Regions from separate parts of the Bordetella tumbae genome, predicted to be linked through region 2. Evidence: riboswitches for the same ligand, from Rfam matches in the RefSeq annotation. Region 2 holds a riboswitch; the other holds the start of a gene.
The links. A riboswitch is a leader RNA that binds a small molecule or an ion and turns the genes downstream of it on or off. The one in region 2 is predicted to bind manganese.
Positions count from the first base shown of each region.

Region 1: linked by a shared signal. The riboswitch ahead of mntP (manganese efflux pump MntP) and the one ahead of ACYVI2_RS12715 (sodium:calcium antiporter) in region 2 are both predicted to bind manganese.

Region 1 is NZ_BAAGVG010000023.1:539,319-548,280, forward strand. Features, by position in the region: gene ACYVI2_RS24880 (DMT family transporter) at 1-727, shown strand, start outside; gene ACYVI2_RS24885 (ABC transporter ATP-binding protein) at 744-1,418, opposite strand; gene ACYVI2_RS24890 (arylesterase) at 1,417-2,076, shown strand; gene ACYVI2_RS24895 (SurA N-terminal domain-containing protein) at 2,079-4,052, opposite strand; gene dmeF (CDF family Co(II)/Ni(II) efflux transporter DmeF) at 4,469-5,557, opposite strand; gene ACYVI2_RS24905 (metal/formaldehyde-sensitive transcriptional repressor) at 5,554-5,829, opposite strand; yybP-ykoY riboswitch at 5,877-6,050, shown strand; gene mntP (manganese efflux pump MntP) at 6,060-6,632, shown strand; gene ACYVI2_RS24915 (Hint domain-containing protein) at 6,797-7,753, opposite strand; gene ACYVI2_RS24920 (VOC family protein) at 7,962-8,441, opposite strand; gene ACYVI2_RS24925 (ABC transporter substrate-binding protein) at 8,708-8,962, opposite strand, start outside.
Region 2 is NZ_BAAGVG010000015.1:101,936-110,897, reverse strand. Features, by position in the region: gene ACYVI2_RS12720 (hypothetical protein) at 1-9, opposite strand, end outside; gene ACYVI2_RS12715 (sodium:calcium antiporter) at 412-1,401, opposite strand; yybP-ykoY riboswitch at 1,444-1,613, opposite strand; gene ACYVI2_RS12710 (aminopeptidase P N-terminal domain-containing protein) at 1,876-3,216, shown strand; gene ACYVI2_RS12705 (TM2 domain-containing protein) at 3,226-3,678, opposite strand; gene ACYVI2_RS12700 (UbiH/UbiF/VisC/COQ6 family ubiquinone biosynthesis hydroxylase) at 3,714-4,877, shown strand; gene dusB (tRNA dihydrouridine synthase DusB) at 4,989-6,014, shown strand; gene ACYVI2_RS12690 (helix-turn-helix domain-containing protein) at 6,050-6,289, shown strand; gene purH (bifunctional phosphoribosylaminoimidazolecarboxamide formyltransferase/IMP cyclohydrolase) at 6,344-7,933, shown strand; gene ruvC (crossover junction endodeoxyribonuclease RuvC) at 7,933-8,490, shown strand; gene ruvA (Holliday junction branch migration protein RuvA) at 8,684-8,962, shown strand, end outside.

The DNA of each region.
Region 1 (8,962 bases), on a different contig from region 2:
GGGAATTTTGCGCAGCACGCGCCCGCGCGAGCAGCTCATCCGCGGCGGCGCGATGCTGTGCGCGACCGCAGCTTTCTTTACCGCGCTGAGCTATATGCCGCAGGCCGAGGCCACGGCCATCAATTTTCTGGCGCCGTTGCTTGTCTTGGCGCTGGCGCCCTGGGTGCTGAAAGAACCTGCGCGCATGTCGCGTTGGGTAGCGGCCGCAGTGGCATTCTGTGGCGTGCTGATCATCATCCGCCCGGGTGGCGGTTTGCATCCCCTAGGCGTGCTCTTCGGCCTCTTGACGGCCTGCTGCTTTACCGCGCAATACATCGCCACGCGCCGTATTGCCGGTGACGACCCGTACACCTCCCTGATCTGGAGCGGCGCCGTGGGCGCGGTCTGTCTGACCCTGATGTTGCCGTTGATCCTGCCGGCTGCGCTTCCGGTATTAAGCAATCTGAGTCCCGGTAATTGGATGCTGCTGATTTCCACGGGGTTCTCGGGTGCCTTGGGCCATTTGCTGCAAATCGGCGCCTATCGCAATGCGGCGGCGTCAACGCTGGCGCCATTCGTCTACCTGCAGATCGTCAGCGCCACGACGGTGGGTTGGCTGGCCTGGGGGCACTTTCCCGATGCGCTGACGTGGCTCGGGATTGCGATCATCTGCGCCAGCGGTATCGTGACGGGGCTGATCGAATGGCGACGGGGTCAGGCCACTGCACGGCGGATACGGCAGGCTTGACAGGCCCTTTGGGCCATCAAGCGTCGACTACGCGCCCCGCCGATAGCACCAGTTGCTGGCCGCACCGCGAGGCCAGTTGCGGATCATGAGTGACCAGGATCAGCGTCGTCCCCTGCTCGCGATGCAAATCGAACATGAGGTCTATCACCGTCTCTCCCGTCGCGGCATCGAGACTGCCGGTGGGCTCGTCGGCAAATAACAGATCGGGTTGCACCACAAACGCGCGCGCCAGTGACACGCGCTGCTGTTCACCGCCGGACAATGTGCGGGGATAATGATGCAGGCGCTCGCCCAGGCCGACGCGTTGCAACATGCTCTGGGCCGCCTCTCGCGCCGGCTGGCCGGCGAGCTCGAGCGGCAGCATGACGTTTTCCAGGGCAGTCAGATTGGGCAGCAACTGGAAAGACTGGAACACAAACCCCACGTGCCGGGCACGCAACTGCGCACGGCCATCCTCATCCAGGGAGAACAGGTCTTGTCCCGCCAGACGGACCGTACCTGACGAGGGAACATCCAACCCCGCCATCAGTCCCAATAAGGTAGATTTACCGGAGCCGGAACTGCCAGTGATCGCCAAAGCGCTGCCGGCAGCCACCGTAAAATCGATATTTTGCAGGATCGACAAGGTACCACCGGCATCGGAAACCTGTTTGCCCAGCCCTGAGACTTCAATCGAGACCTTACTATCCATGCGTATGCTTTTCCGTTGTTTTGCCATAGGCGCGTTGGCCATTTCCGCGACAGCCTTCGCTCAGACTCCCAATCCTGCCGCGGGTTCCGCAACGCACACCTTACTCGTCGTCGGTGACAGCTTGTCGGCCGAGTATGGTCTGACGCGCGGATCCGGTTGGGTGGATTTGCTGGCCAAGCGAATGTCAGAACAATACCCTAACTATCAGGTCATGAATGCCAGCATCAGCGGCGACACGACCAGCGGCGGGCTAGCCCGCCTGCCAGCCCTGCTGCAACGCCATCACCCAGAGATTGTCGTGATCGAGCTGGGCTCGAATGATGCGCTGCGCGGCCTATCACTGCAAATGACCGAGCAGAACCTGCGCACCATGACACAGAGCGCGCAAAAAGCCGGCGCCCAAGTGCTATTGGTGGGCATGCAGATCCCGCCCAACTATGGCCGGGATTACACCCAGCGCTTTGCCAATGTCTTTCCGGCGGTCGCCAAATCCGAGCAAGCCCATCTGGCGCCCTTTCTCATGGAAGGCATCGCCACAGACCGCACGCAATTTCAGGCCGACGGCATTCATCCCAACGAACAAGCCCAGCCTGCCCTGCTCAAAAACGTATGGGCCGCATTGCGGCCCATACTGGAAACAAGCAAAACGGCTAAATAGCCCTAGCCTGCGGCCGATTCGGGGTCACCCGACCCCTTAATCGCATTCGCTGCCTCGGGCAGGATCTTGACCTGATACTGCTCGCGCAGCATTTTCATGATGGCAGCGGACTCTGCATCGCCCCACGCAGCACCGAGTTGGCGGCTAAAGAGCTCGGAGTCAGCCGCCTCGACCTTGCCCGCCTCGACCTTGTCCAGGCGCACCACCACGTAGTCATTGCCGTCGACCGCTCCTGCATACGCAGGCAAAGGCTGCGAGGGCAAACGCATCGCGGCCTGTAGGATAGGCGCAGTCAGCTGTTGCGGCTGCTCGCGCGTCACGGTAATGCTGGCGCCAAAGCCCTCGGGCAAGCTGGCAGCATCGGCTGACCAGGTTTTCAGGGCTTCGTCGCCCGCCTTGCGGGCAGCCTCGGCGGCGCGCTCATTGGTGAGACGATCTCGGATGGAATCGGTGACTTTGTCCAGCGGCGATACGTGCTGCGGCTGAACCTCTGCCGCGCGCACGACCAGCAAGGTGTCAGAGGACAGCTCGATCACACCAGAATTCAACTTTTCACGCAGCGTATCGTTCGAGAACAGGGATTCGCGCACGCGCGGATTGTCCAGCAAGGCGGCATCGCTGCTGGCAGATGCCGGATTCGCACCGACGGTTTTATCCGCGGGCAGCAAGCCTTGGCGGGTGATACCGCTGACGCTGCGAATCTTCAGCCCCAGCGCATCGGCGGCAGGCTGCAGGCTATCGCGCTGGTCATAGACAATCTCGGTCAGTTTGGTGGCCATCTCGGCAAATCGCGTCGCCGCGATCTGTTTGCGGATCTCGGCCGTGATCTCGTCACGGACTTCGGCCAGGGGCTTGGCGCTCGCTGGCTGAATATCTGTCACCTGGATCACGTGGAAACCCGATGGGCTCTCGACGACACCAGATACCTGGTCCTTGTTCAGGCTGAAAATGGTCTTGTTCAGGTCGCCGGTCAGCATACCGGACGCCATCCATCCCAGATCACCGCCCTTTTGGGCCGAGCCTGCATCCTGTGAGTTGGCCTTGGCCAGATCGGCAAAGCCGGCCGGGTTTGCACTAGCCTGCTGGGCCAGCGACTCGGCCTTGGCACGAGCGGCCTGGCGATCTGCATCCGAGGCGCCAGCGGCCACCTGGATCATGATGTGGCTGGCGCGGCGGCGCTCTGGCTGACCAAAACGGTTCTTGTTCTGTTCGTAATAGCTGGTGACGTCCTCGTCTTTGACTTGGATGTCTTGCGAGGCGGCCGCCTCGTCCAGCACCAGGTATTGTGCGGTGACTTGCTCGGGCACGGTCAGCTGTTGCTGATTGGCGTCGTACCAGGCCTTGATGTCCTCGGGCGACACGGAGACTTGCGTCCGGTAATCGGCGGCGGCAAAGCGGCGCAATTGCACAGTGCGTTCCTGGGTCAGGGCCGACTCCAGCGACGCCGTCACAGCGGTAGGCGCAGTAGCGGATTCCGCCACGGGTTGCAGCACGCGTCCGATCGCCAGATCGCTGCGCAGGCCTGCCTCATACATCGTAGGCGTCATTCCCTGGCCGGCCAACACCTGGCGATAGCGCTCAGGCGAGAAACGGCCGTTATCCTGAACCTGGGGAATGGAAGCGATGGTATTGCGCAGCGTGCTATCAGAGACGGAAAAACGGTTGTCCTGAGCCACCTGGGCCAACAAGCGCTGGTCGATCAATTGATTCAACAGCTGCTCACGCATGGCTGGCGTATCCACCAGAGCGGGGTCGTAACGGCTGCCCAGGCGTTGACGGAAATTCTCGAGCTGATTGCGGTGCGCGTTGTCGAACTCGCCGCGCGTAATGGGTTGCCCGGCGACCGTGGCCAACTCTGGTTCACGGCTGATGAAGCTGTCATAGCCCTGGATACCGACCAGGAAAAACGACGGCACGATCAAAATCAGCAGAATGAACTGCATCCAGCGACGGTGATTGCGTATTAGTTCGAACATGGAATCCTTGTTTGCCCTACGCGACGCCCGGCAAAAACGGGCCTCGCGCCGCAAAAAAACGCATCAAAACAGACCGCAACGCCAATCTCATGAATGGCATTATCTCGAACCACATGTTTTGGTTCGAGATGGCCCGGCACAAATAAATACGCCACGCTTGCCACGGCGCGGCGGCGCTGCCCAAAAGGGGCTCCCTAAAAGGGCCTCCCGTAAGGGAAGACTTTCCTATTAGCGGCCGATGGCACATCCCCCCACGCCACCGGCTGAACACCCCCGATGGGGCATTTTTTGCCTTGAGGCAGCTGGGGCAAAAAAGGGCGAACCGATTCGCCCTTGCCACTGCTATAACCGCACTAGGTTAGCCGCCGGAGTTTACCATTGTCAGCGGGATATCAGACAAGCGGTTTGGCAGCGTATCACCCAGGAGCGACCTCGACCGTCAGGTGGCGAATTTCGTCGATCACGGCAAGTCTGGACCGGATCTCGCTCGCGGTAATGCCGGCGGCTGCCTTGACACTGACGATGACCGCCCGGGCCTGCGGGCCGATCTGCCAGACATGCAGGTCGATAATGGTCGTGCCGGCGCAGGATTTGAGGGCATTCCGGATTTCCTGGGCGACATGGTCATCAGTGGCGTCCAGCAGGACGCTGCTGGTATCGCGCATCAACGTCCAGGCCCAGCGCGCGATGACGACCGCGCCGACAATGCCCATAACGGGGTCCAGCCATACCCAACCCAGGTAACGCCCCGCCAGCAAGGCCAGTATCGCCAATACCGAGGTCAAGGCGTCGGCCATCACATGCAAATAGGCTGATCGCAGGTTGTTATCCTGGCCGTGTGCCGCATCGCGATGCCGTTGAGTACTGTGTTCGTGGGCAACCTGTTCGTGACGGGACTGTTCTTGGCCCTGATGTTCGTGACTGTGGGAATCGTAACCGCCACCCTCTTGAGGGACATGCCGGTGGCCGCCTTGTGTACCGTGATCATGCGCGTGATGACCGGGCGAATGATGATGGTGCCCGTGGTGATGCCCTCCATGGGAATGCCCGCCCGACAACAACATCGCGCTCACGATATTGACGAGTAACCCGATGATCGCAATAACAGTGGCCTCGCCGAACGCGACCGAGGTCGGGTTGACCAATCGGAGCGCTGATTCCACGCCGATGATCAACGCCACGACGCCCAAGATCAAGGCAGAGGCAAAACCTGCCAATTCCCCGACCTTGCCCGTCCCGAAGCTGAACGCACGGTCATCGGCATGACGTTTGGCGTATCCGTAGGCGGCAGCCGCAATACCTAGTGCCCCAGCGTGAGTGGCCATGTGAAAGCCATCGGCCAGCAAGGCCATAGAGCCCGTGATATAGCCCGCGATGACCTCCCCCACCATCATGGCGAAAGTCAGAGCGACGACCCAAGTTGTCCGTCTTGCGTTGGCATCGTGGTCGCGGCCAAGAAACGAATGTCCATGCTGGTCCGCTGACAGGTTGTCGATCGTATTCATTTGGAATACCGCCGGATGGCCATGACCAAGGCCTCGACCCCCTGCTGCCGTTCGTCTTCGCTCAAATCCGGATGAGCAACGTGCTCTCGGGCATGGGCCTCCAGCAACTCATCCAACAAGCCATTCAGCGCGCCTCGGGTGGCCGCGACCAGATGCAGGATCTTGTCGCAGTCGGCTTCGGTTTCCAGAGAACGCTGGACGGCCTGGACCTGCCCCGCGATCCGTTGGACGCGCTTGAGCAGTTCATCTTTGTGAGTCGACAAATGAGACATAGGATACCTCCCTAAGGTATAAGCAGCTTAACATGAACTCTGCTAAACTCGCGGTTCTCTCTGGGGAGTAGCTTCCTTTCAGGATTGTCTGAAAGAGGCTTGCGTCAACACTCTTGGCCCGTCGGCCATGGCGCAAGCGGCCTTTGCGGCTTGGCGAGACCATAGATCCATCACATCCTGCCGGGCGTGTGATTGGTCTATGTTGTCCATGCCCGGTTGATCAGATCACAATGAACGCACTTTCCACGCTCGTGCTCGCTTTGGCGATGTCCACGGACGCTTTCGCCGCCGCTGTCAGCAAAGGCACTGCCCTACACAAACCCAGATTCCCCGAAGCCCTGCGCACGGGTGTCATCTTCGGCATCATCGAAGCAATCACGCCACTCATAGGCTGGGCACTAGGGTCTGTCGCCGCAAAGTACGTCCAGGAATGGGACCACTGGATCGCGTTCATCATGCTCTGTATTCTGGGGCTGATGATGATCCGCAATGCGTTCAAAGAAGAGGATCAGGAATCAGCCCCGGTAAGCCGTCATTCATTCTGGCTGCTGGCGGCCACGGGTTTTGCCACCAGCATTGACGCCATGGCAGTCGGCGTCAGTCTGGCCTTCATCGACAACAATATTGTCGTCACCGCCATCGCGATTGGTCTGGCAACCACGCTGATGGTCACAATAGGCGTCATGGTGGGCCGCGCTCTGGGCAGTATTGCCGGTAAACGCGCTGAAATCCTGGGCGGAATCGCGTTGATCGGCATCGGCTCCACGATTCTTTACGAGCATCTCACGGCAGCAGGACTCTGAACCGTTTCCAGGCCGCATGCATGGCCGCATAGCCGTTGCACAATTGAACCGGCCCCATAGTTGGATATCAATCCAGTCGTCGGGGTCTGTTCAAAATTCAAGCCGACCTTGCGCTTTGCGGGCGCAACACGCAGCCTGCTGCAACTGCATCAAAACTGCGTAGGTCAAGCGGCATTCAACCAACACCGCGCCGAGGTCAACGTACCCGCTCGTTGCGCGATACGGCCGTGGATCGCCGCGATTTCGTGAGCCTGACGCAGCGCCTTGAAACCAGGGCGATCCGCCATGCGGCGTTGCTTATCCTCAGGGCGCAGTGCGGTGACATCGACGTTCTGAAAGAAATCGCGATTGCCGCCGTCGGCCCATGACTCGGAATAGACGCCATGAGCCAGCACCACGTCAAATTGATCCAACTCCACGTGGTAATACGACACGCTCGTCACATGGGTTTCTTGTGTGATCGTGATGCCGTTGATCAGATCGTGCGCACGCACCAGCACGCCGTCGACGTACAGATGATGCCAAGGTGAGACGAGTAGGTCCTGTGCCGGTTGACTCTCACCTAACGCATCCTTGCGAATACGTACCGGGGCGCAGCGAGCCTTTTGTTCGGCAGTACGCAATCCAAACGCGCCATAGTGGCGCCAGCCTATCCATTTGGCCGTACGCCACCCCGTACTGCCGAGAACTTGGTTACCCGGGACAAGATCTTCAATAGCTACCGGCCCCGAGGGCGTCTCAATCAATGTGCCACGCACAAAGCACACCGGAAATACCTCCGTAGTCGAGTACGGAAATGGGGCTCCCAGCTCATAAGACTCATTCAGGTCGGTCGTGAAATAGGTTGCACCGAGACTGTTCTCGAGCTGCAAGAGGATTCCTGTACCTGTCACCCCCCCTATCGTCCCGGAACCGATATACACGCCGTCCTCATAGAGATCAACAGCGTCGCCGACGCTAAAAGCGCCGTCGTCGGAGTCTTGCGTCACGGTATAGGTGTGAGTCTCCGTCATCGGAGTTTTACCAACCACCTTATCGGTGTATTGGCTGAACTCGGTGCCGGTATAGACCGCGTACCCAAAACTGCCGGGCGTTAGGGTGAATGCAAATGACTGGCTCATACGATTCCTCAAACCGCGCGGCAAGGATGGCAATCGCCAGCGCAACCAGATACAAAAAGACAATAAAAATGCGGCCGAAGCCGCAAATTATCACATTAATTGTCCAAATGTAATATAAATCAGGCGCAACAGGCGATAACAATCCACGCCTCGGGATGTCGTCTTACCGAATAACCAGAACGCCGAACGGCCCGACCTGCCCTAGGTTTCAACCGCGTCGCGCGGCTTCAATGGTCGCGATGTCGATTTTTTGCATTGTCATCATGGCATCGAAGGCGCGCTTCGCAGCAGCAGGATCGGGATCGGTGATGGCCTCGAGCAGGACTCGGGGCGTGATTTGCCAGGACAGACCCCAACGATCCCTACACCAACCGCAGTCACTCTCTTGGCCACCATTGCCGACGACGGCATTCCATAGACGGTCGGTTTCCGCCTGGTCGTCCGTGGCGATCTGAAACGAAAACGCCTCGTTGTGCTTGAACACCGGGCCACCGTTCAGGCCGACGCACGGGATTCCAGCGACGGTGAACTGCACGGTCAAGACGTCTCCTTGCTTGCCGTCGGGATAGTCGCCCGGGGCGCGGAGAATGTCTCCCACGGAGCTATTAGGAAAAGTTTCGGCATAGAACGTCGCGGCATCCAACGCATCGCGGTCATACCACAAACAGATCGTGTTCTTGCTGATCATTGCGCGTCTCCTGAAGGGTAGGCATGGTCATCTGCCGTCCTCAAAATAACGCAGATCGCCTTCATTGCGAATCCCGTATCGTCCGCTTGGTACCAATGCTCACAAACGCAGCGCCCGCCCTTTAGCCAACAACTACCAAAAGGACGGGCATAAAAACCGGGAATCCACACCGGCCAGGCCAGCCTGTCCGACCTGGCCCGCCGCTACATAAAAGACTCGGCGCCCGGAAAATTGCGGGCGCCGAGCCTCGCTCTCATGCAGAACAATCAGTCCTTATAGACCTTGATCTGATCACTCTTTAGCACGTCCGCATTCAAGCTCTTTTCGATCCATCCCATCGACGTCTCCTCAACGCCCGGGGTAACCAGTTCAGCCGGCACGATGGTGATATCCGACAGCACTTTGAACGGATACTTGTCGCTCTTTTTGGTCACGCCAAAGAGCTGTGCCTCCAGGCTCTGTCCATCGACGCGATTGAGCGTCAGCTCACGTCCAAAGCCTTTGAACTTGATGTCATGCAT
Region 2 (8,962 bases):
TAAACGCATAGCAGCCTCCCGATAAAGCTCGGAGCGTTCAGACGAATACGCACGTGCCTATCCCGCGGCATACGTTAGGCGCGCAAATGGGGCGCGGCTACGCAGGCTGCGAAAAGACAGCGGCGGTTCTGGCGGTTTGGTGGGGACGTGACAACCAAGGACTGGTTGTCATATACCGCACCCTGCACTGGCAGGATGCGGCAGAAGGAGATTCTGCGGAGATCCTGTCAGGCAGCGACGTCGATGCAAGATCGACTACTGTCGCCGGAATCGGTATTCACAGAACAACTCCAAATGATGTAAACGTATTGATTTTACGCGAACTTCGGCTCGAGAACAAGGGTTTTCCCGAAATTGTGTCAAGGATCGTGTCGAGGGGATGCCGGTCATATTTTCGGGTTTCTGACGGATTCAAGCCAAAAAGTGCCAGACCAGGTACAGCGCAAACACCCCATACAGCCCTCCCACGGCTGCCAAGCCAGTAACGCTCATGCTGGCGCGGCGAAAACGTATCCACAGTATGGAGATGGACACCAAGGTCAGGAAACCTGCCATCAATAATGGACCGTCCAGCAACCACGGTGTCATGGCGATACCCAAGGCGCTGGGAATGGTGGCCTGGATCATCATGGCACCCGAAATGTTAGCCAAGGCCAGGCGCTCTTTGCCCTGGCGCACCCAGATGAGGGCATTCATGATCTCGGGCAACTCAGTCGCCACAGGTGCCAGCAACAAGGCGGCCAGATGCGGCGAGGCGCCAAACGCGATGCCCAACAATTCAATCTGATTCACGAACACATGGGATGCGCCGGCGATCACGACTAGTGCCAGGACGGTTTGCGTACAAGCCCAGGTCATGGAGGGGTTCTCGTCGCTGGGCCGCAGTTTCAACGGCTCGAGGTCATCGCAGTCCAGGCAGGCCTCGTCGTTGGACAACTCGCGTTTGACGTAAAGCGCATACACCCCCACAAACACCAGGGCCAACCAAGGCTTCCAGACAAACGCCAGCAGACCCAAACCGACTTTGAAGACAAACACGGCCATGAACCAGGCCTGGTCGCGTGCCAACCTGGGCTGATCCGCGTTAATACAGGTTGCACGCCGTGCGCGCCACAATGTCAGGCCGACGACGGCATACGCCAGGGTGGCCAACACCAGCGGCCCACCCATGGCGGCCCCCACTCCTATGTCTTTCTGCTCTGGAGAGGAACCGAAAACCACGGCCATAAAGGTGACGGCGCTTTCGGGCAAAGCGGTGCCAAACGCGGCGAGCACGGTGCCTGTGGCGGTCGCTCCCAGGTTCAGTCTATGTCCCACCCACTCGATACCGTTGACGAAATACTCGCAGGCAAAGTAGATGACCAGCGCGGACAGGAAAAACAGAAACAGTGTGAGAAACATGATGCACAGCCGGACGAGCAGATACCAATGGCGCGACAGTGCGGCTCGCCCGGCAAGGTGAACGCACTGCGGCCAAAGGTCTCGCCGGGCTGACCGGCCGCGTGCGAAGTCGCGGCTCGGGAACCGTCAGCGCCATGGGGTCAAGACCACCAAGTCTGTTGACGCTGACTCCTTTGGGGATCAAAGGATGGCTACTCCCCAATGACAGTGGGCGGGATTGTAGCAGCCGCTCCAGCGGCGTACGTTGCGCAGGGATGGCAGCAACCAGGATATTTTCTGGCGCCGGGCCACCGTAGCCGCTGCGCTGGTCGCGCCCTGCCTCCACACGTACTGACGGTGACGCGCAGCTGCCTTTGGGTCTGCGCAGAACAGGCGAAAATCAGACGCTGATTGAGACATTTCTGTCCCGCCTGCACGCGATGGGCGCGGTAAAGTGAGTGTGTTTTCATTATTGATGGCCTCGCCGACTTTGCCATGAGCCTGCCCTGCCCTGATATCGCTCCATTCGTTGAACGCCGTCGACGCTTGTTGGCCCATATGCGGGCGGCAGGCGGCGGGATCGCAGTGCTCTCGACTGCCCCACACGCCCAGCGCAATCACGACGCTGAATATCCGTATCGACACGACAGCGATTTTTACTATCTGACGGGCTTTATAGAGCCCGAGGCATGGCTGGTGCTGGTCGCTGGCATCACGGATCGTGCCATTCTGTTTTGCCGGGCAAAACACCCAGAGCAAGAAATCTGGGAAGGCTACCGCTGCGGCCCCGATGCCGCGGTGACACGCTATGGATTCGACGAGGCCTATGCCACGGATAAACTGGACACTTTGTTGCCCGCCTTGTTAGCGGATCAACCCACGCTGTACCGCTCTTTCGCGGCGACCGGGCCGGTCGAACGCAAGCTGCGGCACTGGCTGCTCCAGGCCGAACAACAGGGGCGCGGCCGGCGCCTGGCGCCTGGCCGCATCCAGGACTTGCGGCCCATATTGGCCGATATGCGTGTGATCAAGGACGCCAGCGAAATCGCCACGATGCGCCAGGCGGCGCGCATTTCGGCGGGCGCCCATGCGCGCGCCATGCGGGCCGCCCGGCCCGGCATGCACGAGTATCAATTGGAAGCCGAGCTGTTGTACGAGTTTCGGCGTCATGGCGCCCAGTCGCCCGCCTATCCCAGCATCGTGGCCGCAGGCGCCAATGCGTGCGTGCTGCACTACGCCGCCGGCGATACCGTGCTGCGTGACGGTGACCTGGTGTTGATAGACGCGGGCTGCGAATATGACAGCTATGCGTCCGACATTACCCGCACATTTCCCGCCAATGGACGATTTACGGGCCCTCAACGCGCCCTCTATGACTTGACGGCGGCCGCACAGCAGGCCGCGGTGCAGGCGACCGCACCGGGCCGCAGTTGGAACGATGCTCACGAGGCCGCCGTGCGTGTGCTGGCCCAAGGCATGCTGGACGAGGGGCTGCTGAACGGCTCGCTGGACGGCGTGCTGGAATCGGCCGCGTATACGCGTTTTTATATGCATCGCACTGGCCATTGGCTGGGGCTGGATGTGCATGATGTGGGCGATTACCGGCAAGGCTCAATCTCGGAACAGGACCGCCCCTGGCGGTCGCTGGCGGCCGGCATGGTGCTCACGATCGAGCCGGGCATTTATGTGCGCGAGGCAGAGGACGTGCCCGAGGCATTCTGGAATATCGGTATCCGCATCGAAGATGATGCGCTGGTCACTGCAGAGGGCTGCGAGCTCATTACGCGGGGTGTGCCAGTCGACGCCAGAGAAATCGAGGCGCTGATGCGGGAATAATCCAAACGGCTACAGCACGAATCCGTCCAGCCATCCCATCGCCGTCCAGGTGTACACCACCACCATGGCGATGGCGAACATGCCCACGGTAGCGCCTACCAGTGTCCCGGCTATCGCCACTAGTACCGGACCCAGTCCCGTATGAGTTACCCGCCCCTGTCCGGGGTGATACAGGCGATCGAACTTCTCGTCCGGCATGAGGCTGAAGACCACCCCCTCGATGAAACCGTCGATCATCGGAATGAACAGCAGGAAAACCGCGGGATTGTCGTACCACACAGGAAATTGTGTCGCTGCCACCAGGCAGACCACAGCGGCCAGCGTCACCAGCCAGGCATAACGCCGCCTCAGGTACCACCAATGCGCTCCGAATACGCCAAGAAAACAGGCAAGCAGCCCCAGCACCACTTTGTTGCGAGGACGGATCATTGCTGCGGGAGCGGAGAACGGGACGGATGTCATGGTGGGATTGTAGGGGTGGACGGTAAAATTCGCCTATGACTCAGTCTGCTTACGATATCGCGATTTTGGGCGCGGGCCCGGTTGGCCATGTGCTGGCACTGTTATTAGCACGGCATACCGCACAACCGCAACGCATTGCCTTGCTGGCGGGATCGGCAGCGCCGGCTGCACAGGCACCATCCCCTGCGACGGACCCCCGTGTGCTGGCGATGAACCACGGCAGCCGGGTTTTGCTGGAATCGTTGCGGGCTTGGCCGGGCCGGGCCGCGGATATTCGCCATGTTCACGTCTCCCAGCGCGGACGGCTGGGCAGCACGGTTATTCATACTGACGATTTTCAGGTGCCTCGTCTGGGCAGCGTCGTGTCCTATGCCGAATTGCACGCCACGCTGCAGAACTGCGCCACGGCCAGCGGGGTAACGGTGCTGCATGGCCCGCCCGCCCACGTGCACCACCAAGATAACCAGGGGATCCGAATTCGCCAGGGCGACACTGAGCTCCTGTGCAGCGTCGCCGTGCTGTCTGATGGCAGTGGCGGCGCCGATGTGCGGCGCGAATATAGCCAGCATGCCATTGTCACGAGCGCCCAGGCGACGCTGCCGCGTTCGGCCTGGGCATGGGAACGCTTCACGCGCGAAGGGCCGTTGGCCTTGCTCCCCCACCCGCTCAATGCGCATGCCTATTCGGTCGTCTGGTGCAGTTCTCCCGATCGTGCCGCCGAATTGGCGAAGCATGATGACGCGGCGTTCTCTGCCGCCTTGAGTGCAGCCTTTGGAACGCGGCTCGGGCGGCTGTCCAGCGATGCACCCCGTCACGTATTTCCCTTGGCGCTCAGTGCCCGGCGCACGCTAGTCCAGGGCCGCGTCGTCGCGATAGGCAATGCGGCCCAGACTTTGCACCCCGTGGCGGGCCAGGGCCTGAATCTCGGGTTGCGCGACGCCGCGCGCCTGGCGCAGGTGCTGTCCGGCTGGCTGGGCACCCCCGCGGGCGATCCAGGTGCCAAGCTGGCGGAATTCGCCAGCTCACGCCTGGCTGACCGTTGGATTACGGCGGGACTGACCGATTTGATGCCGCGCGCCTTTGCGACAGGACTGGCGCCTATCGAGCACGCCTGCGGGGCGGGTTTGTTGGCACTGGATCTGGCTGCTCCGCTGCGAGCCCCCTTGGCGCGGCACTTATTGCAGGGTCTGCGTTCCTGAACACATATCGTTAGCAAGCCGACCCGCTCCAAACCTCAACATTGCCGGCAAAATTGGGGAGCGACCGCATTCGCCCCAAAAGAGGGCTTCCCGGTCGGTTAAAATGTGCGCATGCGCATCGGCCCGTGGACTCTTTCCAATAATGTTCTGGTCGCCCCCATGGCGGGGGTGACGGATCGCCCTTTCCGTCAATTATGCAAACGGCTGGGTGCAGGCTACGCTGTGTCGGAAATGGCCGCGAGCAACCCGCGCCTGTGGGACAGCGTCAAGACATCCCGGCGTTTGAATCATGATGGTGAAATCGCCCCGGTAGCGGTCCAGATTGCTGGGGCCGACCCCGCGATGATGGCCGAAGCCGCCGCATTCAATGCCGAACGCGGCGCCCGCATCATCGATATCAACATGGGCTGCCCGGCCAAGAAAGTGTGTAATCTGGCCTCGGGCTCGGCCCTGCTGCGCGACGAAGACCTGGTGTCCCGCATTCTGGATGCCGTCGTGGAGGCATGTGCGCCATTGGGCGTGCCTGTCACGCTGAAAACCCGGACCGGATGGGATCGCGACCATCGCAATGCATTACGCGTGGCACGGCGCGCCCAGGAGGCCGGCATCGCCGCCCTGGCGCTACACGGCCGCACGCGGGCCGACCTCTATACCGGCGAAGCCGAATACGACACGATACGCGCCGTCAAGGCCGAACTGTCCATACCGGTCGTCGCCAATGGCGACATCGATTCCCCGGAAAAGGCGCGCTACGTGCTGGACTACACGGGCGCCGATGCCGTCATGATTGGTCGTGCAGCCCAAGGGCGCCCCTGGATTTTTCGCGAAATTGACCACTATCTGCAGACGGGCGAGACGCTCGCGCCGCCGTCTTACGCAGAAATGCGCGACTTGCTGCTCGAGCACCTGAATGATCATTACCGTTTTTACGGCGAACATACCGGTGTCCGTTCGGCGCGCAAACATATAGGCTGGTATGTAGACGGTCTGCCCGGTGCAGACCCGTTTCGCAACCGCATGAATCAGATCGACAACACGCACGACCAATGGCGGGCGGTGTCGGACTGGTTCGACGAACTCACCCGCGGCGACCCGGCACCACCGGTTTTCGCCGCGCAACCGCTGATGGCGGCGTGATCCGCCTCCCACCTCCAACTATAAAATCTGTACAAATGAGTAAGAATGATGTCCTGGAAGACTGCGTGCGCGCCAGCTTGGCGCGCTATTTCGAAGACCTGGGTGACTCCGAGCCCCACGATATGTGGGACATGGTGATGCGTTGCGTCGAACGTCCGGTGCTCGAAGTCGCGCTGGAACGTTCTGGCGGCAACCAATCCCGCGCCTCTGAAATACTGGGCATCACCCGTAATACCCTGCGCAAAAAACTCCAGGCGCACAATATCCAGCCGTAGGCCTTTCGCGCGCGCTGCGCCTCTGAACGCTTTTTCTATCCCCCCAACCCAACCATGAAAATCGAAACTGCCCTGCTCTCGGTGTCCGACAAGACCGGCATCGTCGAATTCGCCCGTGCCCTGGCTGCGCGCGGCGTACGTCTGCTATCCACCGGGGGCACGGCCCGCCTGCTGGCCGATTCCGGCTTGACCGTCACGGAAGTCGCGACGCACACCGGCTCGCCCGAGATCCTCGACGGCCGGGTCAAGACGCTGCATCCCAAGATCCATGGCGGCCTGCTGGCTCGCCGCGACAGCGCGGAGCACCTGGATACCATCGCCCAGCACGGAATCGATCGCATCGACATGTTGGTCGTCAATCTGTATCCGTTCCGTGAAACTATTGCCAAGCCGGATTGCAGTTTTGCCGATGCGGTGGAAAACATCGATATCGGTGGCCCGGCCATGCTGCGTGCGGCCGCCAAGAACCACGGCACCGAAGCCGGGGGCGTCACTGTCGTGATCGACCCGACCGACTACTCGCGCGTGCTGCACGAAATCGACCAGACGGGCAGTACCTCGTACGCCTTGCGCCTGGAGCTGGCCGCCAAGACCTACGCGCATACCGCGTCCTACGATGGCGCGATTGCCGCCTATTTGACCAGCCTGGCCGAGCCCGCACCCGCCCAGGAGGCCGTTCCGGCTCGACTGGATTGGCCGCGTACGCTGACCCTGCAGGTGCAACAGGCCCAAGCCCTGCGCTATGGCGAGAACCCTCACCAAAAGGCCGCGTTCTATGTCGATTCGACGCGCGCAGCCGGCCTGCTGGGCAACTATCGCCAGTTGCAGGGCAAAGAACTGTCGTACAACAACATCGCCGATGCCGACGCGGCGTGGGAATGTGTGCGCAGCTTTGACGCGCCGGCCTGCGTCATCGTCAAGCACGCCAATCCGTGTGGCGTCGCGGTCGCGCAAGACCCGTTGCATGCCTATCAACAGGCCTTCAAGACGGACCCCACCTCGGCGTTTGGCGGCATCATCGCCTTTAACCGTCCGGTCGATGCCGCGACGGCCGAAGCCGTCAGCAGCCAGTTTCTAGAAGTCCTGCTGGCCCCTGCCTATGACGGCGCTGCGCTGGCCGTCCTGGCCGCCAAGAAAAACGTCCGCGTTCTCGAAATCCCCGCTGGCACAGGCCAGAACGATTTCGATATCAAGCGCGTGGGCGGCGGCTGGCTGGTTCAAACGCCCGACGCCTATCAAGTGCCGAGCGACGCGCTCAAGGTCGTGACCAAGCGTCAGCCCACCGAACAGGAAATGAACGACCTGGCGTTTGCCTGGAAAGTCGCCAAGTACGTCAAGTCCAACGCCATTGTGTTCGTCGGCGGCGGCATGACCCTGGGCGTGGGCGCGGGCCAGATGAGCCGTATTGATTCGGCTCGTATTGCCTCGATCAAGGCAGAAAACGCCGGCCTGACGCTGCAGGGTTCGGCCGTGGCGTCCGATGCGTTCTTCCCGTTCCGCGATGGGCTGGATGTGGTGGTCGCAGCAGGCGCAACGTGCGTGATTCAGCCGGGCGGCAGCGTCCGTGACGACGAAGTGATCGCCGCTGCCGACGAGCATGGCATTGCCATGGTCCTGACCGGCACGCGCCACTTCCGCCACTGATGCGTGTTCTCGGCATCGACCCAGGATTGCGCCGCACCGGCTTCGGTGTGATCGATGCCGAGGGTATGCGGCTGCGCTATGTCGCCAGCGGCACCATCGTGGTGCCGCCGGCGTTATCACTGCCTGAGCGCCTGAAGGTCATTCTGGACAATCTGCGCCAGGTGGCGCGCGACACCCAGCCGGATGTCGCCGCACTGGAAATTGTGTTTCTGAATACCAACCCTGCCTCGACACTATTGCTGGGGCAGGCGCGTGGCGCTGCGCTCTGCGCGCTAGCAGACAGCGAGCTGGCCGTGCACGAATACACCGCGCTGCAAATCAAAAAGGCCGTGGTGGGCACCGGGCGAGCGGCAAAAGAGCAGGTGCAGATGATGGTGCAACGCCTGCTGTCGCTGGATGGCACACCGGCGCCCGATTCGGCGGATGCCTTGGCTTGCGCCATTTGTCACGCTCACGTCGGCCCGCTGCAGACACGGCTGGGTAACTTGGCGAATGCTGACATGCTGGGCCGCGGCAGTGGCCGAGCCCGGGTACGCGGTGGCCGGCTGGTACGCTGACTGTCAATCGCAGCGTGACAATCGCTGACCGCCAATCGCGGCCTGACAATCCGTCGAATCTGACATGGTGAGCTGCGGCAACTATTCTGTCCGCGTGCACGATGGCCGCCCGGTACGCCATCCCGCGTAGAATGCCGACCATACACGGCGTATCATCCACGCCCTCTCTCACCTGTTTGCTGGCATTGTCACCATGATCGGACGCATCACCGGAACCCTGATCGAAAAACTCCCGCCCACGCTATGCGTGGACGTCAACGGCGTGGGCTATGACATCGAAGTCCCGATGAGCACGCTCTATGGGCTGCCTGAGCTCGGCGCCCGAGTCACGCTCTACACCCATCTGACGGTACGCGAGGATGCGCATATTTTGTATGGCTTTGCCTCGGCCAACGAACGCAGCGCGTTTCGCGAGTTGATCAAGGTCAGCGGCATCGGTGCTCGTACCGCCCTGGCCGTGTTGTCAGGGTTG